Regions from separate parts of the Peribacillus sedimenti genome, predicted to be linked through region 1. Evidence: riboswitches for the same ligand, from Rfam matches in the RefSeq annotation. Region 1 holds a riboswitch; each other region holds the start of a gene.

Region 1 (10,937 bases):
GACAAGCAGAGACCAGTTCATGCAAATAACCCCCATCATCCTTATCGGACCGATATCTGTAGTAATCCGACGGCTCGGCATCAATATCGATCGAGTGGTGCATGGATTCATGCAGAGCCCTGAAATCCTCGGGATCAAGAGATGTGCTCCGATCGCATAAATTATCCAGGTAGTCACTGATTGTCTGATAGGCCACGATAAAACGGATCGCAGCCCTTGCTTGACTCTCGGCAGCGAGCGCAAGAATCGATCCTCCTTCACAATGAAATGTTTTTGAATGGATGCTTGCCAACGCTTGTCTTTTCAGTTCCTGATTGGGTATTTCTTCTGCCCGCTTCTTCCAATAATTGAGCTCCTCATGTACAACGGGAAAGATGTCCCGGTATACATTTTTCATTAATGTTAAGGGGTTTGTCGGTACTGCCATAGCACACCTCGCCTAAATAATATATCCCAGTGTCTTCAACCTATTTTCAACAAACCCTAATGCATATAGAAATACATTTTCTCTTTCTGGTTCGTTAAATATTTCATGATAAAGCCCAGGCCACTCTTTATAATGCTTTTCACTGCAGAGAATGTAATTAAACCATTCCCGCACCGGCCTTTTATCTACTATTTTATCATCTCCCCCTTGCATTAAGAGAACGGGAATGTCCTGTAATTCAGGGATTTCGTCAAAAGCATCCTTAATTGAGCTGACCAGTTCCCGGTACCATCTGACAGATACTTTGGTAACGAACAGGCTGTCATTCATGTCTTCATCCTTAATATCAGGATTTCTCGTTGCCATTTCCGGTGTCAGCTCTGGGTCAACCCTATATTTCGGATGAACTAGATTCAGTATTTTTGAAGCCGTATTTTTCATCCGTGATGGGTATGATGCCAATCCGAGGCAGGGTGATGAAAGAATGACCCCTGCCAAGTCATGCTCTTCTTGCTGAAGGAGCCTGATTGCAATAAGTCCTCCCATACTATGGCCCAGTACGAAAACAGGAAGGGAGTACTTATAGGCCTCGGCAATCCAGCTTCTGACTGCAGTTAAGTATTCATCGAAAGAATCTATATGCCCGCGAAATGCACGGGTGGTCATTCCCTGTCCGGGAAGGTCGCCCAAAATAACATGATATCCTGCTGATTTCCACATTTGGGAAAGCCATTTATAACGGCCATGATGTTCTAAAGCACCATGTACGATGACGATCACGGCTTTAGCAGAGCCCTCTGCTTGTAAGCTCCACATAGATAGAACTCCTCCTCCAGACAATATATAGATGGTAATAATGTGAAGAGATTTACTCTGCAATCTTTTCCGGATTGCGATATATTATCTTTATATAAGATAATACCGAAAAGTTCCATACGACGGAAAGGATTTGATTCTGAAATGAGTATCTACCCATACAAAGAATATAGCCCTGACATAGCGGATAGTGCATATATCGCTGAAAATGCCATAGTCACAGGCAATGTTTCTATTGGTGCTGAGTCGAGCCTATGGTTTAATTCCGTGATCCGCGGAGATGTTGCACCCACCATCATAGGGAAAAAGGTGAATATCCAGGATAATAGCGTATTGCATCAAAGCCCGAATAATCCTCTGATCCTTGAAGACGAAGTCACGATTGGACATCAGGTAATCCTCCACAGCTGCAAAATCAGGAAAGGAGCCCTGATTGGAATGGGTTCAATTATCCTTGATAATGCTGTAATTGGAGAAGGCGCCTTTATAGGTGCAGGCAGCCTGGTTCCACAAGGGAAAGAGATTCCGCCAAATGTGCTGGCCTTCGGAAGACCGGCACGTGTAATTCGCGAGCTGACAGATGAAGATAGAAAAGACATGCAGCGAATTTCCCGAGAATATGCGGAGAAAGCCCAATATTATAAACACGCGAAAAAAATTAAGTGAGTGCCCGAATACGAAGGAAAAAAAAGCCGATCGTACTCCCTTCATTGGTTTTATTATTGTTTTCCATCAAGCAATTTAATCACCATAGCAATGCAAAAAGGACCCATACCAAGTCTGAAGATTTACTTACTTGGTATGGGTCCTTTTATTAATATATTTATTAGGCCTGGGATCTAAGTGCTTCAGCTTTATCCGTGCGTTCCCAAGGCAGTTCAACATCAGTACGGCCAAAGTGTCCGTAAGCTGCTGTCTGCTTGTAGATAGGGCGGCGAAGATCAAGCATATTAATGATGCCGGCAGGGCGAAGATCAAAGTTTTTCCGTACTAGCTCTACCAGTACATCTTCACTTACAGTTCCTGTGCCGAATGTATCCACAGAAATCGAAACGGGCTGTGCGACACCGATCGCATAAGCCAGCTGTACCTCAACCTTGTCAGCAAGGCCTGCTGCTACAAGGTTCTTTGCAACATAACGTGCTGCATACGCCCCAGAGCGGTCCACCTTTGTAGGATCCTTTCCAGAGAAGGCGCCGCCTCCATGGCGAGCATACCCTCCGTAAGTATCCACAATGATTTTGCGTCCAGTCAGCCCCGCATCACCTTGTGGCCCTCCAATAACGAACCGTCCTGTAGGGTTAATGAAATATTTTGTATTTTCATCTATTAATTCAGCAGGAACGACAGGGTTAATCACATGCTCTTTAATATTGCGCTGGATCTGGTCCAGGCTGATTTCAGGATGGTGCTGAGTAGAAATAACGATGGTATCAATGCGCACTGGCTTGTCATTCTCATCATACTCTACTGTAACCTGGGTTTTGCCATCAGGCCGCAGATATGGAAGAATATCCTCTTTGCGCACTTCGGTCAGGCGCCTGGCAAGCTTGTGTGCCAATGAGATAGGAAGCGGCATAAGCTCTTTTGTTTCATTTGTGGCATAGCCGAACATTAATCCCTGGTCACCAGCACCAATGGCCTCAATTTCTTCATCGGTCATTTGGCCTTCACGCGCTTCCAACGCTTGGTCCACACCCATCGCAATGTCGGGTGACTGTTCATCGATCGATGTCAAGACAGCACAGGTTTGAGAATCGAAACCATATTTTGCCCGTGTATATCCAATATCGGCTATCGTTTCTCGAACAATTTTAGGGATATCTACGTATGTAGATGTTGTGATTTCTCCTGCAACCAGGACAAGTCCGGTTGTAACTGAAGTTTCACACGCAACACGCGCATTCGCATCCTTGGATAGAATGGCATCCAAGATTGAATCTGAAATCTGGTCACAAATCTTATCAGGATGACCTTCAGTAACAGATTCAGAAGTAAAAAGACGGCGTTTCTTGGACATCTTATTTCCTCCTAACAAAAAAGTATGTGCAGGCATCTGAATGAGGGAGTACAATAGTGAGGTTACCCCATTGAAAGGTACATAAACGACTCACTTTTTCTTCAGCCTGGCTAATCGACGGAGTTCATTCCCTTTAGGTTTCTATCATAGATTGTTTTATAGTCAATTTCCCGAATATTTTAACTCAAGGTGACATCGCTTTCCTGACTACATGAAAAAAACCTATCCACTTGAGAGGAAAGGTTGTTGTCAGAACAGCTATCCTTTCACTCTTATCGTTCAAGGGTTTAAAAACCTTGCATCAGGTTAGCACCATCGCCAAATATTCCGGTAATAATCCGTGCTCATTTACAGCAGGTTCATTCCGGTATATCGGCAGGTTGCCGGGTTTCATAGGGCCTGTCCCCTCCACCAGCTCGGGATAAGAGAATCCGTACAAGGTAAAATCATAACAAAATAACGAAAAATGTCAAATATTTTGTTGTCAATGAATCGAACATTTGCCGTCTTCACATTCCGTTCTAAAAAACAATCTACGGCGGTCGGCAATATAACGATAAAGGGGCCGGCCAATAATCCCGGCAAACGGAAGGTACGCTAAAATGCCGAATGGAATCAAAAGTGGGCAGCGCAGCATGATTCTCCTTACAGCATAGAATCCCCTTAATAGTTGCCGTTTATGTGTAATTAAGTGAAGTTCTTTTCTTAATTGTTTCTGATCTATAGATAATTTATAATGTTGTGTTGTCGCATAATCCTGAAGCGGGATCCATTGTATGGTCTGAAACCAATCAAATGAAGAAATATATTTTTTTGTCTTTTGGCAAAGAGTACATTCGGCATCGTACAATGCTATATCTTTCATCCTTCTTCACCTCTCCCATAAAATCTATATTATATTATCGCACATATGAAAACCGACAAAACACATTTCAGCTCAAAATGGACAAAACAAAAAAACGGTGACAAGATTCTGAAAAACCATCACCGAAAAGTTTTGAATAGTATAGACTAATTGAATAAATGTGTTATACTAATCGTATTATTACGTTAAATTCAAAAATAAAAGGATGGTATCTCATATATGAATTATGTCAGCACTTCAAATGGGTTGCATGAGTTATTGGCCGGGAGCAACGCGCGTGTACAACTTTCAGTCCCTCAATTAGTTGAGAAGGTTTTGAGCCGAAAGGAAGGAGTACTGACATCTACTGGGGCAGTAAGAGCCGAAACGGGGAAATATACGGGCCGGTCTCCAAAAGACAAATATATCGTTGAAGATGAATCCGTTATAAAGAAAGTGGACTGGGGCCCTGTAAATCAGCCGATTTCAAAGGAAGCCTTTGCTAAGCTATATGACAAGGTGATCCTTCATTTAAAAGAAAAAGAAGAGTTTTTCGTTTTTAAAGGCTATGCTGGCGCAGATCATAAATATAGACTTCCTATTCAGGTAATTAATGAATATGCCTGGCATAATCTTTTCGCCCATCAGCTTTTTATCCGTCCCATTGAGGAAGAACTCCAGGGTCATGACGCCCAGTTCACTGTGATTTCAGCTCCTGATTTCAAAGCTGACCCAGTTTTGGATGGTACAAAGTCCGAGACGTTCATAATTATTTCTTTTGAGCGGCGAACTGTTCTTATCGGCGGTACAGAATATGCAGGTGAAATGAAAAAATCGATTTTTTCAGTCATGAATTATTTACTCCCAGAGCAGGGAATTCTCCCAATGCACTGCTCCGCAAACGTCGGCAGAGAAGGAGACGTTGCACTGTTCTTCGGTTTGTCAGGTACAGGGAAAACAACTTTGTCTGCTGACACCAGCCGCAAATTAATCGGTGATGATGAACATGGCTGGTCTCCAAACGGAGTATTCAACATCGAGGGTGGCTGTTATGCGAAATGCATCAACCTCACAAGGGAAAAAGAACCACAAATCTTTGATGCCATCCGTTTCGGTGCCGTATTGGAAAATGTGGTTGTGGACCATGATACAAGGGTAGCAGATTATGATGACAATTCATTGACAGAAAATACCCGGGCAGCCTATCAGATTCAATCTATTGGCAACATTGTAGATCCCAGCATTGCAGGACATCCAAATACCATTATCTTTCTGACTGCGGATGCCTTCGGCGTGCTTCCTCCAATCAGCAAGCTATCGAAGGAACAAGCAATGTTCCATTTCTTAAGCGGATATACCAGCAAATTGGCTGGAACTGAGCGTGGTGTGACTTCACCTGAAGCTACCTTCTCCACCTGCTTCGGTTCGCCGTTCCTGCCGCTTCCGGCTACCCGCTATGCCGAAATGCTTGGTGAGAAAATCGATCAGCATGGCTCCAAGGTATATCTGGTAAATACAGGCTGGACTGGGGGAGAGTATGGAGTGGGCAGCAGAATGAAGCTTGCATACACTCGTGCGATGGTACAGGCTGCATTGGAAGGCGAATTGAACAATGTCGAAACAATCAAGGATGAAATCTTTGGCCTTGATATCCCTGTTCATGTACCAGGCGTCCCTGACGAGGTCCTTCAACCAAGAAAAACATGGGTGGATAAAGATGCTTACGAGGCAAAGGCTAATGAGCTTGCGTCCAAATTCCGCTTCAACTTCAAAAAATTTGCCGATGTAGCTCCTGAAATTGAAAAGTTTGGCGGACCAATTTCCTAAATCGCCCGTTTCTTACACATTTTTCGCTCTGCATAACATGTAAAAAGCCGAATTCCTTTAAGGAGTTCGACTCAGATTGTCCACAAAAGGGGTCTGGAATGTTCTCATTCCGGACCCTTCTTGTAAACTCCATCGCTATTTGAACAAATAGAGCCCAGGAAAGCGAAGCGCCTGGAACGGAAATCAATGGACTCAATTAGCAAGCCAAACAAAAAACTGTAGGCAACCTCAATTTTCTTAGTTTGTCTACAGTTTTTCACATGGTTATACAATCAAACAGTCTTCCACTCTAAAGCTGCAAAAACCAAGGGGCAGCTTTATCACATAAAGTTTTAGTTTGTTGAGTTTAAGGAGATTAATCGATAAGTCAAAAGGGTGTGATTGTTTTCCCATTCCACTTTTATAATCTCACCTGTCCCGCTGGATTCCCCCTGTACCGTCTTTCTTACATCAATAGGAATATCTATTGGATATAGCCGGTACCCCTCTTTCTGCAGAGTAAATATATTTTCTTCCCTGCGCTTCTCTCTTCCTTTCGTAACAATCATGGTGTTCAGCTCTAAAGGCATCCCCATAATAGTTTCCTCCTAAAAAAACGCATTTGTACTTGAATTATATCATTTTTCTCCGGCTTGTTTCATCCATCTTGTCAGATCCCTGACCACCTGCCGATTTATTGCCGGAGGAAAGTAATGGGTGAACTGTGTGAAATACCAGCTTTCTACGTATTTCCTCTTCATTTTAAGCGTTTTTTCCAATCGGAATGCATGTTCAACAGATACATTTGTATCCTTTTCTCCATGGATGATCAACACCGGAACATCAATCTCGTCAGCCCGAAATAAAGGTGTCCGGATTTCATATTCATTCGGATACTTGTTCGGGCTGCCGCCAATCACACGTTTCATCATCCTTCTTAAGTCACTTCGTTCTACATAGGTCAGGAACATATCAGATACTCCTCCCCATGTTACTAGAGATGCGGCTGTTTTACAGTGGATAGCTGTCCATAATGCCATGACACCTCCCCGGGAGAAACCGAAAATATGAATGCAATCCCTTTTCACCCTGTCATGGTATTCAAGAAGCTTAAAACCAGAAATGGCATCATATCTGTCTTCTCCGCCGAAATCCTCATCACCCTCTCCTCCTTGGTTCCCGCGATAAAAAGGGGCAAAAACGATAAATCCCTGGGCTGCAAACTGTGTGATTCTTGAGGGCCTGACTTTCCCCACATTCTTAATTCCACCCCTCAGATATAAAAATCCGTCATAATGCTTTCCATCATTCGGCTCAGCCAATAACCCTTTTACCTTTAAGCCCCCTGACATATATGTAACCAGGTAAAGATAAATGCCTGGATGTGGAGACGGAAATCGTCGTTTATCTATAATAGTACCGTCCTGCATACAACCTCTCCAATCAGTAAATTCGTTATCCATATTGTATATCTCTTTCTAACTTTCCCTAGCATTAAAGGAATTCAAACTATGTAAATAAGTTACACATTTGAATAAATTACAACACGATGGTAACTGGGCAAACACACATTTTTTATCATTTCATAAGATGATTGAAAGTGAAAGTAGTTAAAGGAGGGTTACCATGAAAAAAAAGATCAGAATAGGTGTATTGTTTCTGCTCGTATGTCTCTTAGCGATTCCATTGAGCGCTTGCTCAAAAAAGGAGGAGCTAAAAAAGGTCCGCATAGCGGAAGTTACCCGGTCCATCTTTTATGCCCCGCAATACGTCGCCATAGAACAAGGCTTCTTTAAAGAAGAAGGATTGGATATCAGCCTGAAAACTACGCCGGGTGGAGATAAAACAATGACTGCCTTGCTGTCCAATGGAGCCGACATTGCACTGGTGGGTTCAGAGACTTCCATCTATGTATCGGCACAGGAAACTAAAGATCCCGTAATAAACTTTGCCCAGCTGACTCAGACAGATGGTACGTTTCTTGTTTCCAGAAAGAAAATTGAACAATTTGATTGGACTATGTTAAAAGGGACCACCTTCCTTGGACAAAGAAAGGGAGGAATGCCTCAGATGGTCGGTGAATTTGTTTTAAAGAAGCATGGAATCAACCCTCACAAAGACCTTAAGCTGATCCAAAACATTGACTTTGCAAACATCTCTACCGCCTTTGCATCAGGCACTGGCGACTTCGTCCAACTATTCGAACCGACCGCGAGCGTGTTTGAAAAAGAGGGAAAAGGGCATATAGTAGCTTCCTTCGGGACAGAATCCGGCCATGTCCCATACACGACCTTCATGTCAAAACAAAGCTATATTAAAAACAACAAGGCTGTGATCGAAAAGTTTACCCGTGCTTTGAAAAAAGCACAGGATTGGGTTCAGCAGAAAAGCGCCAAAGAAACAGCAAAGGTGATTCAGCCCTATTTCGAGGACACCGACCTTGAATTAATTGAAACAGTAATAGACAGATACAAAACACAGGGCTCTTTTGCAGCCGACCCTATTTTGGATGAACAAGAATGGGATAATCTTCAAAATATTATGGATGAAGCTGGCGAGCTTCCAAAACGAATGGAATACGAAAAACTGGTAAATATAGAATTTGCTAAAAAGGTGTCTAAATAAGGGGGCTTTTCAATGAGCTTCTTAACCGTAAAAGGAATACATCATACTTATTTCACACGGTATTTTGCAGTTACTGCCTTGGAAGATATTAATCTGGACATCCAGGAAGGAGAATTTATCTCCTTCCTCGGCCCCAGCGGATGCGGAAAAACGACACTCCTATCCATAATTGCCGGGCTGATTGCCCCTGCCGCTGGAACCATTCTCCTGGAAGGCAAACCGCTTGATCGTAAGGGTCTATCTATTGGTTACATGCTGCAGCAAGATTATCTCTTTCCTTGGAAGACAATAGAACAGAACATTACGATAGGCTTGAAGCTTTTAAAGAAAAAAGAAGAAACAGAGATTGGCAAAGCTCTTGGACTTTTAGAACAGGTAGGTCTTGCAGGAGTAGAAAACCAATTTCCAAGACAGCTTTCAGGGGGGATGAGGCAGAGAGCAGCACTGGCACGGACCCTCGCTGTGAATCCAAAACTCCTGCTTTTGGATGAACCTTTCTCTGCACTGGATTATCAGACTAAGCTAAAGCTGGAGGACCTGGTTTCGGAAACTTTAAAATCCTATGGAAAAACTGCAGTCCTGGTTACTCATGATATTGGGGAAGCCATAGCCATGAGCGACCGAATTTATCTTTTATCTCCAAAGCCGGGAAAGATCCACAAATGGTTTAAAGTTCCGGCGCTACTGCAAAGTCTGTGTCCTTTTGAAGCAAGGAATCACCCCTTATACTCTGATTTATTCCAAATTATATGGAAGGAGCTGGAGAATCTTGAAGGTGGAAATGAACATAGATCAATTACATGAACAGTATAGATCCTCCCTAAATAAAGAAAAGCGCTGGGTACGATTTTACCAGCTGCTTATTTTCATTGTCTTCTTTTCCCTATGGGAAACCCTATCAAGATTGGAATGGATTGATCCGCTCATCTTCAGTTCACCCTCCAGAATTTGGCATCTGTTCACCACAAAGATAATGGACGGCTCACTGTTTCCCCACCTCGGAATAACCGTTTACGAAACAGTACTTGGTTTCATACTAGGAACCCTGCTGGGAACCATCCTGGCAGCATTGCTTTGGTGGTCTCCGTTCCTTTCGAAGGTCCTGGATCCGTACCTCGTTATTTTAAATGCCATGCCAAAGGTAGCCCTTGGCCCTATCCTTATCGTCGCTTTAGGTCCAACCATGACATCCATCGTGGCCATGGGGACCATCATTTCCATCATCATCACGACCATCGTTGTATATACCTCTTTCAGGGCAGTGGATCCCAATTATCTAAAGGTGCTGCAAACCTTCGGTGCAAGCAGAGTACAAATGTTTAAGGAAGCCATTTTGCCCGCATCCTTCCCGACCATCATTTCCACATTAAAGGTGAATGTGGGACTATCATGGGTTGGCGTCATTGTGGGTGAATTCCTTGTTTCTGAAAGAGGATTGGGGTATTTGATTATTTATGGTTTCCAAGTATTTAATTTTAATTTAGTTCTCCTTGCTTTATTAATCATTGCCGTATTTGCGACTGTTATGTATCAGCTCGTGGAATTCCTTGAGCGCAAAATCATTAGAAAGTGATAAAGGCACTAGCTGCGAATCCGATTAATATTTCAATCGGATTCTTTCTTTGAAAGACAGATTGAGTTTCCATACAGAATCATCTGAAAAAAAACAGAGAGAGCCCGTTATTGGCTCTTGGTGATAAGATATCGGACGCTTATGAATTCATCACACTAACACCTTTTTAAGAAAGGTGCAGAGAATAATTAAATCGACATATCTGGTCTTTTTTCCCGTAATCCTTTCATACTTAGCGTCAATACTCTATCTTTCATGATAAAACTGAAACGTTCGTCCATGTGGATTTGCTGCGGAGATAGGTCTTCTACTAATACTGGCCCATACGTTTCCATATAATGTTCACGTCTCAACATATCCTCTGCTTCTGCATAAAATATATCTTTGATAAAGCTTCTCTTTAGGTCATTGACCCTGTACTTGCCAATAAAGATGAGGTCGCGGATAATCCCCCCTGTTTCTTCCATTACCTCCCTAATACCTGCCTCCCGTGGTGTTTCACCCTCCTCCAGCTTCCCTCCAGGAAATTCAAAACCTCTTATTTTATGGTTGGTAAGAAGCCAACAGTCTTGATATCTGCACAATACAAATACATGGTCCGCTTCCCCGAAATCCTTTGGATTATCAGAGTAATCTATGTAAATACCATTCCTGTCCAAAAACCGCTCCAAAACTATCACCTTCTCTGATGGGTATTTGTTCCTGTTTTCTTACATTTTCTACTGCTCCGGGATTTGGAATCAAAAATTACAACAAGCCGGTCTAATTATAACTTATACCTATATCTTTTAAGAGGATAATTTTACAGTTTTTAAAAACAAGAAAG
Region 2 (10,937 bases), 2.5 Mb from region 1:
TGACCCAATCGGCAGCTTTGCATTGGGCACCTGGATTGCCGCTCTCTCAGTCACCGTTGTATCACTGATACGCACTGAGTCACCTTTCCATTCTGTCGAAATTTTCCTTTATATATTGGCAGTAATACTGGCAGCTGCCTTCATCTGTTTGGTCATCTGGAATTATTATCGGATTTTACGTACACCCGCAAAGCTCAAAGACACCCACGGAATCATACTGCTGGCGTGCGTAGCGATCCAATCAATCGTCATCGCCGGAAACAGCCTAACGAATCAGATTCTTTCATTAAAATTATCAATATCGCTCATCATGATAGGAGGCTTCTTTTACCTAACAGGTTTTTCACTGATCCTAGCCTCCATTAGGACAAAAAAAATTAACAGGCTGCTCCATGATTGGCCCAATACAAATACGATCATTCATGGGGCCATTTCTATAACGGGTCTTGCCATGGTTACAAGTTCACCAAAGTTGGGAGATCTTATAGCATTTGTCTGGTTCCTAGCTTTGTCGGTTCTTATGATAGTGGAAATTTTCGTGGGGATAAGAGCTTATAAACGTATCAAGTCTTACGGCTGGATGAGAGGGATATTCACTTACCACCCTTCTCAGTGGGCACGGAATTTACGCTCGGCATGTTCCTGGCCTTTACCATAAAGCTCCCGATCTATAGGGGTTTTCTCGGTAGACATGATGGGGTCCTATGGCTGCAGAAACACATCATTTCAGCAGGGAAATATTTTGTCATTGTCTTATTTCTGATTGAAGCATGTCTTGCCCTAACCCACCTAAGGATGAAACTGGAAAAGTCCATCCAGGCCAGAAGATGGACGTAATACTCAGAGATAAATCAACACTAACCTACCTAAATGCAGAATACATTATGTAAAAAACAGTAAGGCCATATCAGCAAATGTAATATGGCCAGGTTTAAAACTTGCCATGAAGATCACAAGTTTTTATTTTTAGTCATCTTCACAAGACAAACTCATTCTCTATGATTATATGCTTTCTTAATAAATATGACCTTGAAAATCCCTGCAAGATGCGTTATACGGCTATTATTCGAAGGGTCTCCAAGTTGACCTGTCTAAGGTTAGTTTTGAATAGTTGGCCAAAACCCTCCGTATTATCGGGTTGTATTTGATTCGAAAATTTCAACCATTTGCTTCACAATGTGAGTCCAAGTTCTAGTAGAAAATCATAAATGTACTAATGCTGAGTTGCTGCTTCAGTATCTCAACAATGATATAAAAAATAAAAAAACGCCCCTGCAACTACGCAAATGCATAATTACAGGGGCGAGTTTTCTGCCTTGGCAACTCTTTAATGATTCTATCGTCTTTTCACTTGTGAATCGGTGGATGGATCTTTCACTAACTGATATCTGATTTTTTCAGTTGTATCAATCTGGGTGATCTCTCCTGCATGTACAGTGATTAATACTGACCCATACTCAATGTTTTGCAGACTGGAGATTATTTGATTGATCTTTTGTTCATCAATGCGTTTCATGTTATCCTCCCACATGCTTCCGTTTAAGAAATTTGGAATTTTTGTTTACAGACTATGGAAGAAAAAAACCCTTCCCAACTATAAGAAGAGGTTCAAGCAACAGTTCAGTATACTCTACTCGTCTTATCTCCCAAGCCCTAAAGCTTGCTGGAATTGGCACAGTACCAATGCTCGTCTGCTGCCGAGGCTTCTCCGGGCCAGTCCCTCCACCTCTCTGGATAAGAAAATATTTCTAAAAGTTATATACTACAATTTATATCGGAATACTTATGTTGTCAACACTTTATTTAAATATTGTGACTTTTTGGCCAGGTTTCTTTATGGACTTGAATACGAGCAGTAAAAAATCCCCTATTTGCAAGGGGATGTTGCAAGCCTATGTTTTTACAGTAAAATCAACCGCGTGCGATATGTCATTGATGGCATTCAACTCCTCAGCTTACTCTGCAAAATGGCATGCTGCCTGCTGGGACACTTTATTCCCTGCATATCGAAGGACGGGTTCCTGCTGCCTGCATATATCTTGAACAAACGGACACCTGGTATGGAACCTGCAGCCTGAAGGCGGGTTTAAAGGACTTGGCAAGTCTCCTTTTAACAGGATCCGTTCTCGCTTGATTGTAGGATCAGGAATAGGAATCGCAGACAACAGGGCCTTTGTATAGGGATGCTGTGGGTTGTCATATAAGTCCTGCGCATCTGCAATTTCAACTATTTTCCCTAAATACATTACCGCGATTCTGTCACTGATATACTGTACAACACTTAAATCATGTGCAATGAAAATATATGTCAAATTAAATTCCCGCTGGAGGTCCTTTAACAAATTTAATACTTGTGCCTGAATGGATACATCCAGGGCTGCTACCGGCTCATCAGCAATAATCAGCTTAGGATTCAAAGCTAAAGCTCGGGCAATTCCAATGCGCTGGCGCTGGCCGCCACTGAACTCATGTGGATAGCGATTTAAATGATTCTTATTCAAACCCACTACTTCCAGCAAATCTCTCACTTTTTGAATCTGCATTTCTTTACTCATATTTTCATGAGTTCGAAGTGGCTCCCTAATAATTTCACCAACTGAAAGCCTTGGATTTAAGGAGGCATATGGGTCTTGAAATACCATTTGCATATCTTTACGTTTTCTTCTTAAGTCGTTTTTGTTTAATTGTAACAGATCGTTCCCATCAAAATGGATTTCCCCTTCATTAGCCTGGATTAATCGAAGCAGCAGCCGGCCTAGCGTAGATTTTCCGCAGCCGGATTCACCCACCAGGCCCAAAGTCTCTCCCTGTCTTACTTCCAGGTCAATACCATCTACTGCCTTAACCACTCCCTTGCTTCTGCCGAAGATCCCTTTTTTAACCTCAAAATGTTTACTTAAATTCTGTACTTGCATGAGAGATCCCATTATCCTACCTCCTTATGGCAACGGACTAAATGGCCATTTCCGACTGATTGGAGTATTTGATCCTGCTGTACACACTTTTCCGACACAAAAGGGCATCGTGATGCAAATCTGCATCCCCTGATTTCTGTCGACATCTGAGGAGGCTGTCCTTGAATGGGTGTCAAACGATGGGTGGATCCCAATCTCGGTAGCGAAGCGAGCAGCCCCTTTGTATAAGGATGGCGTGGATTTTTAAATAATGTGACAACGTCTGCTTCTTCCACAATATGGCCGGCATACATTACTGCCACTCTATGACATGTCTCAGCAACCACGCCCAAATCATGAGTGATCATAATAACCGACATTCCCATTTTTTGTTGAACATCTTTTAATAAATCTAAAATCTGTGCCTGTATTGTTACATCAAGAGCGGTTGTAGGCTCATCAGCAATCAACACATCCGGTTCACAAGCAAGAGCCATTGCGATCATGGCACGCTGACGCATTCCACCGCTAAATTTGTGTGGATATTCATGTATCCGCTCTTCAGGTGATGGAATACCAACCAGTCTTAGCAATGATATTGTTCTGTTTATAGCTTCCGCTTTAGATACATTCTGGTGCAATAAAATCGCTTCACTTATTTGATTGCCGATTGTGTATACCGGATTGAGGGAAGTCATCGGGTCTTGAAATATCATCGCTATTTGGGCTCCGCGCACTTTTCTCATTTCTGTTTCCGACTTTGTTAAGAGATTTACATTGTTGAAGTTTATTTCACCTTCAACAGTGCCATTTTCTGAAATTAGGCCCATAACCGATAAACTGGTTATACTCTTTCCCGAACCGGACTCGCCTACTATGCCAAGTATTTCACCTTTGTTTAATGTTAAATTAACGCCATCTATGGCACGGATTGTTCGTTTATTGTCTGTTGGGAAGGTGACCTTTAAGTCTTTTATTTCCAATAATGCTGATTCCATTGTTAATCACCTCTGTCATTTTTTTAACCTTGGATCGAACGCATCACGCAGTCCGTCTCCAAGAATATTAAAGCTTAGTACGGTCAGCATGATGGCAATTCCCGGAAAGACGGCAACCCATGATGCTACTTCCATAAAACCGCGTCCCGTATTTAGCATTAAACCCCAGGAAGGGTCAGGCGGCTGTGTACCAAGACCCAAAAAACTAAGCGCTGCTTCTGCTAGAATCGCAAATGCGAGACTAAGAGTTGACTGAATGATGATAGGTGATGCAATGTTGGGTAAAATATGCCGGAACATAATGACTATATCTCTGACACCCTGTGCTCTTGCTGCTTCAATATACTGTGTTTCAGTGACACTAAGTACAGCGCCTCTAGTAATCCTGCAAAATATAGGGATGGAGACAATTCCTATAGCAATCATGACATTTGTAAGATTTGAACCCAGGACTGCCATAATCGCAATAGCGAGCAGTATATCAGGGAAGGCAAAAAGTACATCCATTACGCGGGAAATGACGTTATCAGTAAATCCTTTGTAATATCCCGCCAGCAATCCTAAAAAAACGCCAAAGACAATGGCAATTCCTACCGAAATGAGGCCAACCTTCAAAGAGATTTGTGCTCCATATATCACCCTGCTAAGTATATCCCTCCCAAACTCATCAGTACCCATGATAAATTCACCGGATGGTGCCTCGAGCCGGTGCTCGGTATACATTTTGGTCGGGCTGTGAGGGGCAATGTATTTGGCAAACACTGCAACAAGAATATTTATGATGATAAAAATTAAAGCAAACATAGCCGGTTTGTTCTTCATTAGCTTTTTCAAGGATTGACGATAAAAGCTTTCTGAAGCCTGGTCCTGCTCCAACTTCTCCAATGTGACAATAGTTGGGACTTCCTGAACTTTTGTCTCCATTTAAATCCCTCCTTTACTCATACCGGATCCTAGGATCAACGTAAGCATAAATAACATCTACAATTAAGTTGACCAAAACGAATCCTAATGCAAACATCAGTACAGTGACCTGGACCAGCGGATAATCACGCTGGTAAATCGCTTGTAGAGCAAGTCTTCCTACTCCCGGCAAAGCAAAAACCTCTTCAATAATGACTGCCCCGCCGAGTAGATATCCTGCTTGGATACCTACTACCGTCAAGACAGGAATCAAGGCATTTTTGAACGCATGCTTGTATTTATATAAACGTGGCGTTACCCCTTTAGCCTGCGCGGTCTTCATATAATCCTGCTGGACTACTTCGAGTATGGCGGAGCGCGTCATTCTCATAATCACTGCAGCCATCGAGGTTCCAAGCGTTAATGCGGGCAAGAGCATAAGTTTAAGATTCTGAATCGGGTCTTCAGCAAAAGGCACAAACCCTCCCGGCGGAATCAGATTGAGCTTTAAAGATAAAAAAAGGATTAACATGGTCCCCAGCCAGAAACCTGGAATAGAAATACCCAAAAGAGAAATGGTAGAGCTTATATGGCTGATAAGAGAATTCCGTTTGAATGCAGATAACACACCAATCGAAATCCCAATCAGAAGAGCCACAATCAATGATAGAAGCGCAAGCTCCAGAGTGGCAGGCAATCTCGAAAAAAACTCCTCCATTACAGGTTTGCCGGTTCGGATGGAATCTCCAAAATCCATCTGGAGTGCCCCACCCATCCATTCAAAATATCTAACATATACCGGCTGATCCAGGCCGAGGTTTTTCCTCAGTTCGGCTGCAGTCTCCGGTGTGGCGTTCGTACCGAGCATAACCGACACCGCATCTCCCGGAATAAGGCTGATCAAGAAAAATACAACGGTGCCAATGCCTATTAGAACAGGGACTAACATACCTAATCTTTTTAAAATATAGATTCCCATATTCCTGTCCTCCATTTTAAAAAATAAAGCCCAATAAGAATGGGCTTTATCCTTCAATAATTATTTTTTACTATCGGTCCAGCCATGACTTGCGCAATGCAGTGAACGAACCTGTTGGCGTTGTTACATAACCCTTGACCGCAGGTAGATATGCCTCATATTGATCATTGACATGCAGGAATACATAAGGGGCCATTTCCGCTATCCGTTGTTGGGCCTTTGCATAAATCTCTTTCCTGGCCTGCTGGTCAGTCTCCACCTGTCCCTGTTCCAATAATTTATCAGTTTCCGGATCATTAAGTCCGTAAGTATTCCAGTCTTCACCTGAGTGGAACTGTGAATATAACCAATCATCCGGGTCAACTGCGCCAATCCAGCCAAGTACAGTCAGATCAAAATTTTTGTTGTTGAAATCATCCAGGAACAGACCCCATTCCATTGGCTGAACCTTGACATCTATACCGATCTTCCCTAACTGTTCTTTCACTACCTGGGCAATTGCAACCTGCGATTTATATTCTGCACCAACCTTGATGGTTGTTTTTAGTCCCTTTTCAAAACCTGCTTCTTTAAGAAGCTGTTTTGCCTTATCTAAATCGTAATCATACGCCGTGTGATCGTCATATGCCCAGTGTGTCTTCGGAATCGGACCGCCTTTTATCACGGTAGCATAACCAAACAATGCTGTATCCACTATTTCCTGACGGTTTATTGCGTATGAAATTGCCTGGCGCAATTTAAGATTATCAAAAGGAGGCTTGTTCATATTAAATCCGATATAGTCGTAGAAAGTACCAGGACCTCCCTTCACGACAACTTTGCTGTCTTTTTTAAGGATATCGATATCTTTCTGTGGAATGGCCTCAATGAAATCCACGTTTCCTGTACGCAATGCAGTTGTTCTTGAAGTATCGTCAGGAATAGGGGTAAAGGTGATTCCATCAAGATAAGGCAGCCCTTTTTCGTGGTAATCCTCAAATTTTACTAGCTCTACCGAGGTTTGTGGTGTGTATTTCACAAACTTAAACGGACCTGTTCCAACCATAACTTTTTGTAAATCTTTGTTCTTCTCTACCTCTTCCTTTGGCACAATGGCATTCAGAGAAGAAGCCAGGTTTGTCAATAATGGTGCATACGGCTCTTTCAGTTTTATCTCGACTTTGTAATCCTCCAGCACATTTACAGAGGCTACCTTTTTAAACATATATGCCCTTGGAGAGCCTGTTTTTGGATTCATGATGCGCTCAAGAGAGTATTTGACATCGTCTGCTTTCATTTCCCGTCCATTATGGAATTTCACACCCTGGACTAAATCGAACGTATACGTTTTTCCATCTTCGGATATTGTCCATTTTTCAGCAAGATCAGGTTCAAATTCACCATATTTTTCTTCACTTAAACGCAACAGCCCGCTATATACCTGTTCAATGATTCTGCTGGAGGAAGCCGCACTTGTTAAGTGTGGATCCAGCCCTACCGGGTCAGCTACTACAGCAGCCTTCAGAATACCGCCTGTTTTTGGTTCGGAAGATCCTTCGCTATTGCTATTATTGCTGTCATTTGAATTGCTGGACGACTGTCCAGAGCATCCGGTGAGTGCTAAACTCAGAGTCATGATCGCAGCAAATATTCCTGAATAAAGTTTTCTATTTGATTTCAATGCAATTCCCCCTTTTCCGTACTATCATTTAAAAATAACCTCCGGATCCTTCCCCGAACGGATTACATCCACCCATTCGTCATACACCTTGAGCAGCTGATCTTGATGGATATTGTAAAGTCTCCTCATCTCAATGTCTGGGTCGGTATGATCATCGACTCTTAAGTTTATATAAGGAAAGTCCGGGTCTTTCTGGACGATTAGGGCTGCAGACTGCTTTCCTCGATGGTCTCCTCCCGCCTTCTGCCCAGCTTCAATCGCCTGCAGCAATCTATTTCCAAGTTCTCCTTCTGCATGTTCAAATGCTTCGGCCATGAGGCGGATTACTTCTTCCCCCGCAAGCAGATTTCCGGCGCAAACAAATTGATCGCCCTCGAAATGTCCTTTCCAATCATTCGTTTTTTGCCCGGTAAAAGCAGCCGTATTCCCTTGGGAATCTACAATAGCTAGCTGTCGTATCTCTCGTCCCGGATCGGCCTCGAGCAGCTGCGAAAGCACTTCGTCAGCTTTCATTCCCGTTTCCAGCAATTCAAGCCCTTTATAGCCCAAGGCAGGATTTACCCATGCCTGTGTTGATATGGCTCCTACTCCTGCTTTGACAAAGGGGCATAGCGACCCGACGGCAAATGCTTTTGTCAGTACAGCAACACCTAACATCCCTGTGTTCTTACAACGTGCTGTTATAGAAAAAGTCATCCGCTCCTCACCCTTCTTCTTTATTTAGATAAAGTAATTAAAAAAATTATAGAATAATAAGAACATTATGAAAATATACAAAAAGGACAAATCGCAGAGTGCTGATTTGTCCTTTTTGTACAAGCTAGCTCATATGGAAAGAAATTTATGGATATATACTGCAAGCATCAATTGAAACCCGTATTCTCCAGAAATACTTTCTGTTTCCAGTATTTTCTTAATGGTTTGCATCCGGTATTTAATTGTATTCAGATGGACAAAACACGCCTCTGCTGTCTCCTTCATCTTTTGTCCATTGTCAAAAAAAGCAATAAGTGTCGGAAGCAGTTCTGTTCCGTTGTTTTCATCATATCTGATCAGACCGCCCAGTATATCTTCCACAAAATTATGTAACTCTAAGGGAGCTATATTTAATAGCAAACTATGTCCTCCCAAGTCATCCCTGGAACAGATATAATGTTTATCTCCCTTCAATTTAATGTATTCCAAACATTTTATAGAGTCGTAAACAGAGTTATTAATATGATAAAGATTATCTAATACTCTTCCAATTCCAATAAGCAGCCTGGTTTGATATAATTCCATTACTTTTTGAATAATAGTTAAAAAGAAAGAGTGTATCTTATGAATGATTTGCTGTACTGGCAATTGATTTTTAATAATGAATAACATATTGAAATCCAGATTATTATCAAGAACTAATGCCTTATATTCAAACTCATTAAGTTCTCTATACAGCAACCTGACAAAAGACTGCCTGCTCGCATTAATTTCCTCAAAAGAACTCATGGAATGGAGCATTTCAAGCTTTACAAAGACATAACGATCCTTGTCTGAAAAGTAGATTTGAGATTGATTTGCAATTACTTCAAATTTCTCTTCCATAATCCGTTCCAAGAGAAAGCCTTCATATTTCAGCCGGTTTGAAACAAATCTTTCTTCGGCAACCATTTCAAGGGCAAATAATATGATAGCCTGTTCGACAGCAAAAATATCTAGAGGATCCAATATATCTTCCTCGACAAATATAGTAAGTAAACCTATATTCCCGGAAACTGATGAAATAGGAAAAAAGAATACTTCATAAGGCTTTCCATTCAATACGAGATACTTTTGGGTAAAATGGGTTCTCTCTATTGCCTGTTTTAGCAAGTCATTATTTTTTTGTTTCAGAGAAGCTGCCAAAGAATCAGTTTCGTCACATGAGGATGATAATAGATCAAAAAAGTCATTTATGATGGAAACTTTTTTCTTAATTAGAATGGAAAGTGTATACGTAATTTCCTGGAGGCCTCTTTGGGAAAGGGATACTTTTGAGAGCTCTGTATGAATCTTGTTTGCCCTTTCATTTTGAGAGAAAAGTGTAGCATTGTCGATTGCAATGATAGCTTGATTTGCAAAGGTTTCTAATAGATATAAATCCTGCTGTGAAAAATTCACATCTGTTGAGAAACTATCGATTGTCAATACTCCTATGCATTTATTGCCTGAGATGAGAGGAGTGCACATCGTACTAATCGGGTAAGTTAATGCACCAAGCGCTTTTGAATATAAATCCTGGTTTCTGGAACTTAAATTTGCCATCCCCTTACTGGTGTCTTCCACTCGGGAAAAAATTGTAGCTTTCCTCGTATGAAACGTTTTTCCGGTCATCCCCTCGTTATCCTTAAGAATGATGGACTGCATGTATCGATCATCAAACCCAATGCTGCTTTTAGGCACCAGACCGTTAATTCTGGAATCATATAAAAACAGTACAGCAGCATCAGCAGCTTCTATCACATGCAAAACTTCTTCCATAAGGCGTTGCAGTACCAAATCCAAATTCCGGGTTGAGGTAAGTACTCTAGTTGAATTAATTAAGCTATAAAGCTGCCTTTCAACATTCATTCCCATCACCAATTTTCTAACAATTTTAAAAATTCTAACATAAATTGTTAAAATTGCAAGATTTTATAGAAAAAAAGCATCTTTTAGTTGCTTCCTTCGATCCTGTTTTTTAAAGGAAAAAATCACAAAATCCCCTCTCTCTTCCAATCTTTACATCATTAACATCCATATTAATTTTTTTACATTTGGCCCTCATCCGTTTTTTCTGAACTGAACCGGGTACATTCATTATGTGTCAATAATCGACACAAATCTTATACAACAAGGAGTGCTGAAAATGGAAGCAAAGAAGCTTAAGAAGTTGACTGCAGGATTAGCACTGGCCACTTTGATTGGATCTTCAGCAGCACCATCGCTAGCGGATGCACATTGGGACTCCCTTAAGGATGAAGGAAAACATCACTCTCAACACAAATCGTGGAAGCATCATTATGGAAAACACCACGGCAATTGGCAAAACAAGTACAAGTTTTTAAATGGTCTCAAACAAGGTGATGTGCTGGGACCAGTGACTGTTGGCTCCATTGTAAAAGGTGATACTGCCACAACCATTTCATTAACTGGAGAAGTGGATGTGAAAGGGTTCTATTACCCTCAAACTGGACAATTCTCTCTGAATAAAAGTGGTTTTAACCCTGATTCATTCAACGGGTTCACTAGAGGAAAAACAATTCTTATAAACAATAAATCTGTTATAAATGACTTATTGCAGGGCCACACGGATTTGAGTAAATTAACAGGAACTTTAACAAACATCCAGCTGGTTGTATCTGCTAACGGAGTTACCGTTACAGCAGACTTAATAAGCCCTCAGCCCGGTGCACAGTAATACAAAAATTGACATTAAAACACAAGAAAGGCACTCGATTCAACGAGTGCCTTTTTTTGATTGATTTCTATCTGTATTTTACACAAAA
Region 3 (10,937 bases), 910 kb from region 1:
CAGCCATACCAAAATAACATTTAGGAACCGGAGATTTTCCCACAGATTAATGAACAATATTTTCCGGTTAAATAAATTACTAATATACTTTATGTATAAATAAAAACGGGTATTTCACCCGTTTCTATTTGTACATATTAGATTTACTTCCAAACTTCCTGAGCTATTTCAACAACGTGTCTTAGCTTTGCCCATTGCTGTTCTTCTGTCAGCAGGTTCCCTTCTTCTGTCGAAGCGAATCCGCATTGCGGGCTTAAGCAAAGCTGGCTTAGGTCAACATATCGAGTAGCTTCTTCGATACGGCGTTTAATATCATCGCCATTTTCCAGTTCGCCAAATTTCGATGTTACCAATCCTAGAACAATTGACAAATCAGGCCGGTTCACAAATCGAAGAGGTTCAAAACCACCTGACCTGTCGTTGTCATATTCCAGGAAGAATCCATCAATATTGAGATTTCCAAACAGGGTTTCGGCAACTGGTTCATAGCCTCCCGAAGAAATCCATGTAGAACGGAAATTTCCCCTGCATATGTGCATGGTAATTGTCATGTCTTCCGGACGGCCCTCCACAGCATCATTTAATGTTTTTAAGTATCTGCTGCTCAGTTCCTCTGGATTTAAACCGCGGGCACGGATCTTTTCCTTTTCCTCGGGTGAACAAAGATAAGCCCATGATGTATCATCCAGCTGTAAGTATCTGCATCCCGCGTCATAAAAAGCCTGAATAGCTTTCTTATATGTATGGGCAAGATCGTTGAAAAATTCATCATTATCCGGGTATACGTTTTGTTCAATTTCGCCTCTGAAATGAAGCATGCTCGGACTTGGGATGGTCATCTTTGCAGTATGGTCGCCAGCTACGCTTTGAAGGTATTTAAAATCTTCAAGCATAGGATGCTTATCGAAGTCTAGCTTGCCAGTTACCTTAATGGCTCTTGATTTCGTCTGCTTTTGATGGAATTGGATTCCCCCTCCAGCCTGGTACCCTGTTACCCCTGTCAGAGCTTCAAGGAAGTCAAAATGCCACCAAGCACGGCGGAACTCTCCATCAGTTACAGCCTGCAGACCCAGCTCTTTCTGCTTTTGCACGATTCGTGTAATTTCTTCGTCTTCGGTTGCTCTTAATTGCTCAGCTGTAATCTCACCATTTAACTTCTGAAAACGTGCATGTTTTAATTTTTCTGAGCGCAGCAGGCTTCCGACCTGGTCTGCATGAAACGGTCCATTTCCTGCTCTCAAAAAGCCTTTATTTATCAGTTTTGTTTCATTTACCATAAATCTTTACCTCTTTTCTTGATATAAGTAAAAAAGCTCTTCCTTAATAAGGAAGAGCTTGTGGTTACAATCTCCTCCTTATCTTAAAGAACGTTCACAGTTCTTCAGGACTTAGCACCATTCTGTTCGAAAACAGCGGTTGCCGGGCTTCACAGGGCCATTCCCTCCACCACTCTTGATAAGGAAAAACAATTATATATATAGTATTATTAATTTTTTAAAAATTGTCAATAAATATCTCAGGGGACCATACCTTTGTCAGAGTGACTGTGACAATTAAAATAAAATCGCTGCTGACAAGAGAACGATTGCTGCCTTTGTATATTATTAAACTAAATATAAAAAACTCAGTAATAAACAGGGCAGCCCAATCATGGGTTGCCCTTTGATGATGTTAACTAAAAATTTCTAGAATCAAAGTTTGCACCCGAATCAGGACTCCCAGTATCTCCGGCACTTGAATGAATTTCCTGGCTGAATTCCGCATCAGTCATTGCTCTGCGGTCTTCCAGAAGTCCATTGGCAATATTCGGGGAGTCTCCCACTCTGCCTCTCGTTATTCCTCCGTCGATAGACTTGTTGCTGCCATTGTTCTGTGGATTATGCTCCGGCATATTGATTCCTCCCTTTCCTAACCATTATTCTCTGTCGAAATCTTAAAAATATGTTTGGAAAGTAAGACCGGAAACCTAATGAAACGCAGTACGGGCGTTATCTCCTGATTCGCCCTTTTACGGCTTCCCTTGTCAATCGCGCATTCTCTAAGCCCCTGCTGCTGAATGCGTTATCAGTGCTTTGCTGTTTATCTATGGGGCCTCCACTTGTATCAATATCACCGGCCAATCTAGGTGTTGGATCTTGCTGAACTGCATGGTCCGCAGCCTTAATATCATCTATAGAATGAAATGAATCGTTCCAGCTAACCTCCGCACTGCTTCCTGTTTGTTCAAATCTATTGTTTTCTGACATGAAAATCCTCCCTTATTGTGGTTCTTATTCATAGGGCTAAAATCTAAAAGGCATGAAAAAATACGACTCCCATACCAATAATGGTGCATTGCGAAAATAGCTAATATATTTTCTCCGTTCTCTCGTATTATTCGCCATATTTCCTGAAACATGCCTTTGATTTTAGCTTTTATGCGTCAATCTTTTGCCTGGCAGGAGCAATAACCCGGACTTCCTTCAGCCGTAATCATATTTATGGCTAAATAAAACAGGCTGCGGGGGTATATCCCTGCAGCCTTAAATTTCCTATTGCATTATAGTGGTCCTGCCCTCGAATTGGCTGCACTCCTTTGTTCCATAAATAAAACCTTCGGCTGCCTCAATTGCAATTAAGTCTTCATTTTTTGGGTAAGATCCTCTTGTGTATTACTGTACTCCGCAAGTTTAATTTGAAGAAGATTCACTTCATCCTTCATTTTCTGGAGATCGATATATAACTCAGCTTTCGATGCTTCATTGCTGGTCATAACGCTGCTTATAGCCTTTAAGTTGTTTTGTATTTTATAAAGTTGTTTCTCCAGAACAAATTGAGAGCCCACATTTCCCTTTACCTGTTTTTGGAGCAGCTGCACATCATTTTGAAGCATGCCAATCTTCTCTATTTCAGCTTGTGTGGATTCACTTTCCCTGTTCCTGGTATTTAACGCTGCCACACTATTATTGAACTCTTTAAGATTCTGTGTAAATACTACATCCAATTCCTTTAATCGGCCGGCCAAAAGGTCCAGTCGCGCGTTGAAATCCTCAAGGTTCATAACATTTTTCAGTAATTTTTCATCATGCTGCATGTTAATATTGTCTAATTGGCTGCGAAAATCCACTGTGCATCTTATCGTGTTCTTCTAATGCAGTCCTGAAGGCCTCTATATTTCCAATCATTCCAGCAAACTGACTTGAAAGTAAGGAAAACGATGCCTGGGACTCCTGCAGTTTAACCTCCATATGCTGGATACTTTGCTGCAGCTGGCTCAGTGATGCTGCTAGTTCCTGTTGCTTTACATCACCTTGTTCTATTTTTTGTTCCATTCCTATTAAGCTAACTTGGATCTGGCTAACGACGCTGGCAAGCAGCTTCCGTTCCGTTTCATAATTTGACAAAAGAGAATACAGGTCACCGTACTTTGCCTCTCCATTAGTCAGGCGCTTTGTGTGATCAAGCTGCAAACTTTCGAATTGATTTAACCGTTGCTCAAGAGCCTTTTGATGTTGGCCTTGGTCTGTTATTTGGCGATCGGCATGCTTAAGGCTCGATAATTGGCTGTCTAATTCTACTTGCAGTTCTGCCTGCTTTTTCTTATATTGAATTAATTCCTTATCAAGTAAATGTAGCCGCCCATTTTGGCTGATTAATTTATTTTTAAAGCCTTGCTGCATTTGTAATATCTCTGAAGTCTTGTTCCACTTGTATAATTTCTGGTTCCCATTATGGTCATATACAAATATACCGGTAGGATTTGCTCCAGGTAAGTGGTTATCAGCTTTATGATCAATCAAGAAAACTCTCCTCCGCGCAGTTTTATGATCACTATATGTAAGGCCATATCGAAAAGTGAATCGCATGGTGGCTGTAGGGGTGAACTACACGGTAATAAACGGGTACTTAAGGTACAGTGATGAAACCTTATTTTTAAGGGTGCAGCTGAATGTCTAAGGCTTTGCAGGGCGGAATGCAAAGCCTATTATTTTTGTACATATCCATACTTTTTTGTAGTTCTTAGGACAACACCAGCCAATACAAAAAAGATACAGATTAATACGAATTCTCCGGAATGCTTTTGAATGAACTCACTTGTTTTTCTCTGGATCATATGCAAAAAAGGCTCCTGAATTGGTTCATTCCTTGTTTTCACATAAGTGATATGCCGAACTGAATCTCCTGACAAAACCGGCTCCAGGCCATATTTCCCTTCATCAAGAGATATCTCTATCACATCTCCTTCTGCAATATCCATGAATTTGGCACCGACATATTCAGATGATAGCCAAATCGGTATATAGGTATAGTACACAGGAATAGATGTTTTTCCTTCTGTATGATCCGTAAGCTTCAGTGGCTGCAAAACCTGTAAATTCATCTTTCTGATTTGTCGTGGTTCCCCATTTTTCTTTGTTTCTTCTTTAAATTTTCTATCACTTGTAACCTTTCCAATTAATCGTACTGGTGCTTTTGCATTTATTTTTTTTACCTTTGCCGGGTCCATTGCTGTCAGGCCCGTATTGGTTATAAACATCCCATACATCACAAGCAGGAAAACCAGTATACATATTTTTAGAGAACGCCCGAAAATGAAGAAACACTCCCTTCAACAGTTTGATTGTCACAACATCACTGTCCATTTTCTCCTATCATACCTGACCGTTGGCATTTAAATTGCTGGATTTTGTCTTTCAAACCAAGAAAATTGGCCATTAACTCAAATTACAGCTGCATATTCATTTATCATCGTCTTTCTATAATCATGTACTTTATACCTTGAATTTCCAAATATGGTGCACAAAACTTTGCAGAGTTGGTTTTAACAACCTGTTAAACGTCTATAAAGAAATTACTAGCTCTGCAGCAAACACCAGCAAAACTAACCCAGCTGTACAATCAAGGAGGTAATAGAATGGGTGAAACATCATATCAAATGAACCAAGCGAACGAACCTCATGTACTTCGGCCTTCAAAATCCATTAAAGAGATTTATGGAGATAACATTGTTTACAATCCAAAATTGTATGCCACTGATTATGGCCACTTCTCTGGAGATTTATTAACATTGGAATCTTTAACCGGGAGAGAACTGACAGTGGTGGGGGATGTCCCCGTTGTTTGCCATGCAAGTACAACTACAGATCCGGCTATCGCCTTGTTGCAAAAGGCCGGTCTTCATATTCCGCAATATTATACGTATGAAAATGATAAAGAATATGTCGAAGTACTTAATAAGGTGCATAAACAGGACAAAAAAATGATATCCCAATTTCCTCAGCCAACAGACGAGGTATCACATGATCTTTTTTGGATTGACCCAAAACTTCATGCTTATTTATGTGACAAACAAAATATCCCGGAGCTTGTTCCTGCCGAACACGTAGCGCGAAGACGGCTAATGAGCCTCGATGAAATTTTACAAGAAAAGCCGAAGCTTCCATTTGTCCTAAAAACAGGTGACGGGCGTACTACAGCGGGTGGGTATGGCGTTGTATTAGTAGAGAATGAGGATCAACTGAATTCAATAGATGAAACCTTTGGTGATTTGTCACATATTATTCTCGAGGATTATATCGAGTATGATGAAAATATTTCTGTTCATTATGTTGCTGACAAGGACGGAGAGATCAATTTTATCGGAAAATCCGTGCAGATCGTAAATGATGGCAGTTTCCGTGGAAGCTGGATTACCACAGAAATTGAAGACCGTTACGGGGATATAGTTCAGACCGGGTACGAAGTCATGAATAATATAACAAAAATGGGTTATGTAGGTGTTGCTGGATTCGATGTGCTAATAAAAGACGGCCAATATTACTTTATCGATTTAAATATTCGGTTTAATGCTTCTACCTGCGGACTATTACTTTATAAAGATATCAAAAATAGATTTGGTAAGGACACCGTTCGACTTTGCAACTTCGATTGGACCGACGATTTCGATGATTTAATTCCTGTTGCAGAAAAATATTTGGACAAAGAACAATTTGTCCCGCTGAGCTTGCTGGATGCAGATTATTTCCCTGACCAAAAGCGTGTATCAAAAATGATTGGCCTTGTAATAGGCGATTCTGTGGAAGAAGTAGAGAATATCCTGGAAGATATGGCACAGGATGATCTTATAGTGAAGGAATAATCGGCACTTTTATTTCCATCATAGAAAATGATCGTTTTAGCCCAAGTAATGCTTGGGCTATATTACTTTAAACCAAGCGTTCTTCAGTAAATGCTGAATATTCGGCGTCATAACATTTAGCTATGTTATCAATGCAGCTATGTAAGAATATATGGTAAATCCGGCCATAATGGTAAAAGCGAACAAAAGAACAGACATATATTTTTATATTCTGTATTCTTTGGATGAAAAACAAAAGAGCTTTCGTTCGATTCTGCCCCTCTCCCCGATGAATTTGTACCAGCTTTGACCAATATAAAATGGGTTGGTAAGGAGCTTTTCAATAATATATTTTATTTTGCTGTCTGCCTCTTTGTTTTCAAGTTTTTCTTTAGAAGACAAAGCAAGCACAAAATACGATTTTGACAGGTCCAGCTCTAGAAGTTTAAGGTGATACGTGTGCTTATGTCTAAAGTTAAACTCTTTAAGCACTGCTGATATGCTTTTTTCCACGTCTACTTCAAATTTTGCTGCTTCTGACCACTGTTGCAATAAGGCATCATAAAGAGTCATTGTAATAATATGATGTGACACAAAATCCAAAGGATCATATTCTTTATTTAGGGATTTAAGCTGCTCGTCTGGCAATACCACAAACTTATTATAGTCAGCGAAAAAATTTTCGCTCATCACATATACCCTCTTTCGTTAGATGTACGTATAAATAAAAAAGCTTTGGCGATTGAATAAGTGCGTTTTCTATATAAAAGAGTTTACTATACAAAGATATCAGAGAACTCAGGTGCAGAATTATATGCTCTGCGATCCAGGCATTCATGTATTTAGTTCTCGCCGGAACGTAAAAACCCTTCAAATTGTCTATAATTTCTTAAAAACTATTTAAGGAAAGGTTTCGATTTGAAAGTTTGGAATTTTTTGTATGTTTTTTAGGGTATAATAAACATTAAGCTGTATGAAAAGAAACATATCTATTTATCCTCAAATAGGGATTACTTAACGGCAGTACACATCCTTATCTGTCAATGGTTCGGTCATTTTAAAGGCTGGAGATTATTGAATTCTCCAGCCTTTCAACTATTCATTGATATAAACTCCACCCGCAACCAGAAATCGGATTGATAAATATCCGTTCTATATCATCCTCAAGCTAATTGGTCTTGATATTCCTTCGTATTATCCATGACCTTTTTCGCAAAAGAACATTGTGGACGGATAAGTTTTTTCTCTTCCCTAGCAAATTCTACTACCTTTTTCACAAGGTCATTTCCTACACCTTGTCCACGAAGCTGATCTGACACAAAAGTATGGGTAATGATAAGGATATCGTTGTTCTCTCCACTAGTTACAAATTCAATATTGGCCAGCTTTTCACCATTTTCCTCAATGTAGAAGCCATTTTCTTCTCGCTTGATTTGGTTCATTGGATACCCCCCTAAGTTGAATTCACCGCTAACGTGCACCTTATTCTTGCATATTACCTTTTACCTTGTTCCGGACAGCAGTAAACTTTGCTGCTGATAGAAAAAAATCATTTCGTTTGCCCTACAGATGCATTGTTAAAAAATATATTTTTTGTTTTATCCCATAAAATAATTCCTGGTTTTATTTGTAAATCATGGTCCGCTTTGACCTTGAGATAATCCTCCCGGTCCGGAAATTCTTTGACCCATCCTAGGGACCGTTTAGCCGCCCTTTTATCTGTTGCTGCCCCAGATAAAATTATTTCTTTCCAGGAGCGTGTAGAATATCCGACATCATTGGCCAATAACAACCTGCCATTTTCAGCAGGACGGAAAACATGCCATGACGGTGGATGGGAGTATGTACCAAATAAAGAGAGCCATCCCGAACCAATCATAGCCGTTCCTCGACGGGCCATAAGGTCTGTATTATGAAAAGTCTCACCATGGAGACCTTTCCACATTGTTTTTATGTATCCAGCCCTTCTATGAGGAGCCTTCCATTCAGGCCTCCTGAACAGAATTTGTTTCGCATCTTTTACATGCGCAATGCCGCTGACATGGTCTGCATGCATATGTGTAAGTAAAACATAATTCAAATCCTTACTTACAAATCCCCATCTGTCCAAAAAATTTCATAGATGCATTGACCCGCTGCCCAAATGCTGTTTTTGGTTTGTCCTTATATTTTCGTGCCACCCCGTATCCACATGGATTAACCTTTTTGGGTGTTCGATAAGATATGAGGAAATTTTTCTTCTTCCCTCTCAGCCAGCCTGAGTATGGAAGTAGATGGACGGTCTTTTCACGAAATGCCAAATCTCCGTCTATAAGTACCCTGCCAGTATGTAAAACATGAACCTTCACAATCATTCTCCATTAGGCAATTGTTCCAGGACACGGATGAATAAGTATGAAAATGACAATGAATTAGTGGTACAGGAACCTTTGCAAGCAGAAACCACCCCAATTTATGCTGGTGTGGTTAATCTTTATTTATTAAATACTATACATGCAGGTTGATTTAAGCCCAGGAGCAAACAACATGATAATGCCCACAATAATTAAAGCAAAAACTGATTATCTATGCCGCAAAGTGCCAAAAATCATATCGTTACCAGATTGGGCTTGTCTGACGGTTTACCACTTTTGCAAAAACTCCATAAATATGGCCGCATTTATTGCAATACGCTACATTAAAATGCGGATCCTTCGTATCACTCTGTTCCTTGCTGTCCTGTGCTACGATATGCTCGATGCCTACTGCACCACACTCAGGACATTTTGGTTCTACCATGAAAAACCCTCCCTTCTTAGTATTTATACTTCGACACGTTTTTTTAAAAGCCCTCCACAATACCCGGATAAAGATGCTTTTCCAATGTCTTTTTGGAACTTCCTCTCCATCTGTAATAAATTCATATCAATCATTCATACAGGAAATCCCATCCAAACACGCTGCAATGTACCACACTTTAGGCAGGGATTTTCGTCTGCATACCGAAGCAAATACAAAAACAAAATGCCCTTCTTTCTCAGGAGGACATTTTGCAACGCTGTATTTATGTGATTTGTTTTTCGCATAAGAAAATAATTACTTCCGGGATTTGGCCTGTATAATCAGAAAGTGTGGATTATTAATGAGATAGTTAAAAGTACTCTCATCCACCTCATTCATTTTTTCCTGAGGACGTGGTTCAAACAATGTTTCTAACATAAAGAATTCCGTTGTCTGTGAGATAATATCCTGTAAGGATCGTCGATAAAAGCTTACTTCTGTTGTGACCCCTGATTTCTTCCAAGTCTCATTTATGAGTTTTTTCTCAAAATAATCCTTACAATTTAATCTTGAAAAGTCCATAAAAGGATGATGAACAGAAAACAAAATATAGCCTCCAGGTTGTAACACCCTTTCCCATTCCTGAAACGTAAATCCCCATTCACGAAGATAATGGAGAGTCAGAGAACTTACTATATAATCAAAAGAGTTTGCTTCAAATGGAAGGGCGTCCTGCAGATCATAGTGAAGTATTTCTGCCTTTCCGTTTAATCGTTTCCTAGCTTCATCAACCATTTTCTTACTAATATCGATGCCTGTAACTTTTGCTCCCCGCTTCACCAGTTGTTCCGCATACCAACCAGCAGCACAGCCTGCATCAAGAACAGCTTTACCATTCAGGCTATCTGGAATCATTGACATCATTGCGGGTCTTTCATAATAAGAATTATACGGACTTTCTGTATCGACGTTATTTGCATAAGCACTTGCTAAGCGGTCATAGGTATCAGAAACCGATTTGTTCACTCTTTTCCCTCCAATACTTTTTACACCCTACTATTTCCCTGTCTATTTCTTCATTAATCTTTAGGTAAAAAAGGTGTGTACACACAAAAAACCCTGATATCAGCAAAAATAAGATTATTCTGCCTGCTCGCTCGCCTACATTACGCAACCGTAACAATTAGTTTACAAATATTAAAAAGTTCTTTATACCCACTAAAAAACAAGCCGATGCACGAACAATGTTTTATAAAAGATAAAAAACAAAATTGATTTTTCATATATATTTAATGAGAATTTAGGAGGGAAACTATGAGAAACATAGATATTGACCAATTGCTGGAAGCGACTCATGGAGCAGCATGGGAAATTACAGGAACGGAATTCGATATAATAGATATAGACAAACTGCTGGAAAATACTCTTGATTGGTAAATAAGCCAGAGTACCTAGCTGGTTTGTGTTGTATAGAAAAGATAGTAAATAAAGGATGAACTGTTTAATTGTTTCTTCTGTAATATTTTCTTTGGTGATCAAAAAGCGCGGACGGGAGTGTCCAATAAAATATAAAAAAGCCTGTACCAAGGCGGTAAAGGCTTTTTTACCCTTTGAAAGGGTATCATGGAAGAAGACTTGCCCTATTCAGCAGCCTGCCCGCCAATACCTGACAGATAACCACTGAATATCAGATAGACAAAATCACTTCGTCAAAGAAAGCAAATCCTGCAACCATTGTAGCAATACAAATCCTCGAAGTTTTTCGAATCCATATGGATTCCCATATTCCTGGATTTATATTCCCTACATTATGAATGTACCCAAACGGAATGAAACTAAACCTAATTATGAAAAAAATATCCTGCATTATACAATTTCTTACTGTTTAACATATCGTTTTTTATCACAGATTCTAAAATATAAGCTATTAAACCTGGTTTGTTAATAAAATAATTGCTTAGTAAAGGATAGCTATCTACCCAGAAACAAGATGGTAGATATCAGGCTTCTGTAAAATGGCATATCTCTAACTGGTTGCCCTCCAGACCCTGCCATTTTCTATTAACGAACCAGCAATGAC

The links. Region 1 has a riboswitch for S-adenosylmethionine ahead of metK (methionine adenosyltransferase). Riboswitches for the same ligand answer to the same signal wherever they lie in the genome.
Region 2: it holds a riboswitch for S-adenosylmethionine, as region 1 does, so the genes downstream of both, V1500_RS08345 (DUF2292 domain-containing protein) here and metK (methionine adenosyltransferase) in region 1, are expected to answer to the same signal.
Region 3: it holds a riboswitch for S-adenosylmethionine, as region 1 does, so the genes downstream of both, V1500_RS16465 (5-methyltetrahydropteroyltriglutamate--homocysteine S-methyltransferase) here and metK (methionine adenosyltransferase) in region 1, are expected to answer to the same signal.

The regions. Positions count from the first base shown of each region.
Region 1 is NZ_CP143547.1:4,251,967-4,262,903, forward strand. It holds gene V1500_RS20800 (tetraprenyl-beta-curcumene synthase family protein) at 1-427, opposite strand, end outside; gene V1500_RS20805 (lysophospholipase) at 440-1,243, opposite strand; gene V1500_RS20810 (gamma carbonic anhydrase family protein) at 1,388-1,909, shown strand; gene metK (methionine adenosyltransferase) at 2,070-3,263, opposite strand; SAM riboswitch class I at 3,533-3,691, opposite strand; gene V1500_RS20820 (thiol-disulfide oxidoreductase DCC family protein) at 3,748-4,128, opposite strand; gene pckA (phosphoenolpyruvate carboxykinase (ATP)) at 4,348-5,934, shown strand; gene V1500_RS20830 (DUF2584 domain-containing protein) at 6,267-6,509, opposite strand; gene V1500_RS20835 (alpha/beta hydrolase family protein) at 6,552-7,343, opposite strand; gene V1500_RS20840 (ABC transporter substrate-binding protein) at 7,540-8,538, shown strand; gene V1500_RS20845 (ABC transporter ATP-binding protein) at 8,551-9,342, shown strand; gene V1500_RS20850 (ABC transporter permease) at 9,320-10,111, shown strand; gene ytkD (RNA deprotection pyrophosphohydrolase) at 10,300-10,782, opposite strand.
Region 2 is NZ_CP143547.1:1,679,153-1,690,089, reverse strand. It holds gene V1500_RS08350 (hypothetical protein) at 1-658, shown strand, start outside; gene V1500_RS08345 (DUF2292 domain-containing protein) at 1,337-1,516, opposite strand; SAM riboswitch class I at 1,637-1,741, opposite strand; gene V1500_RS08340 (ABC transporter ATP-binding protein) at 1,956-2,927, opposite strand; gene V1500_RS08335 (ABC transporter ATP-binding protein) at 2,927-3,892, opposite strand; gene V1500_RS08330 (ABC transporter permease) at 3,908-4,816, opposite strand; gene V1500_RS08325 (ABC transporter permease) at 4,830-5,774, opposite strand; gene V1500_RS08320 (ABC transporter substrate-binding protein) at 5,845-7,434, opposite strand; gene V1500_RS08315 (DUF1028 domain-containing protein) at 7,459-8,130, opposite strand; gene V1500_RS08310 (GAF domain-containing protein) at 8,260-10,020, opposite strand; gene V1500_RS08305 (hypothetical protein) at 10,298-10,849, shown strand.
Region 3 is NZ_CP143547.1:3,342,668-3,353,604, forward strand. It holds gene V1500_RS16465 (5-methyltetrahydropteroyltriglutamate--homocysteine S-methyltransferase) at 144-1,277, opposite strand; SAM riboswitch class I at 1,353-1,462, opposite strand; gene V1500_RS16470 (hypothetical protein) at 1,676-1,891, opposite strand; gene V1500_RS16475 (hypothetical protein) at 1,989-2,246, opposite strand; gene V1500_RS16480 (hypothetical protein) at 2,615-3,106, opposite strand; gene V1500_RS16485 (hypothetical protein) at 3,075-3,779, opposite strand; gene V1500_RS16490 (hypothetical protein) at 3,965-4,516, opposite strand; gene V1500_RS16495 (ATP-grasp domain-containing protein) at 4,895-6,118, shown strand; gene V1500_RS16500 (hypothetical protein) at 6,323-6,787, opposite strand; gene V1500_RS16505 (GNAT family N-acetyltransferase) at 7,261-7,539, opposite strand; gene V1500_RS16510 (MBL fold metallo-hydrolase) at 7,647-8,177, opposite strand; gene V1500_RS16515 (hypothetical protein) at 8,182-8,445, opposite strand; gene V1500_RS16520 (transcriptional regulator) at 8,693-8,875, opposite strand; gene V1500_RS16525 (class I SAM-dependent methyltransferase) at 9,173-9,883, opposite strand; gene V1500_RS16530 (hypothetical protein) at 10,172-10,294, shown strand.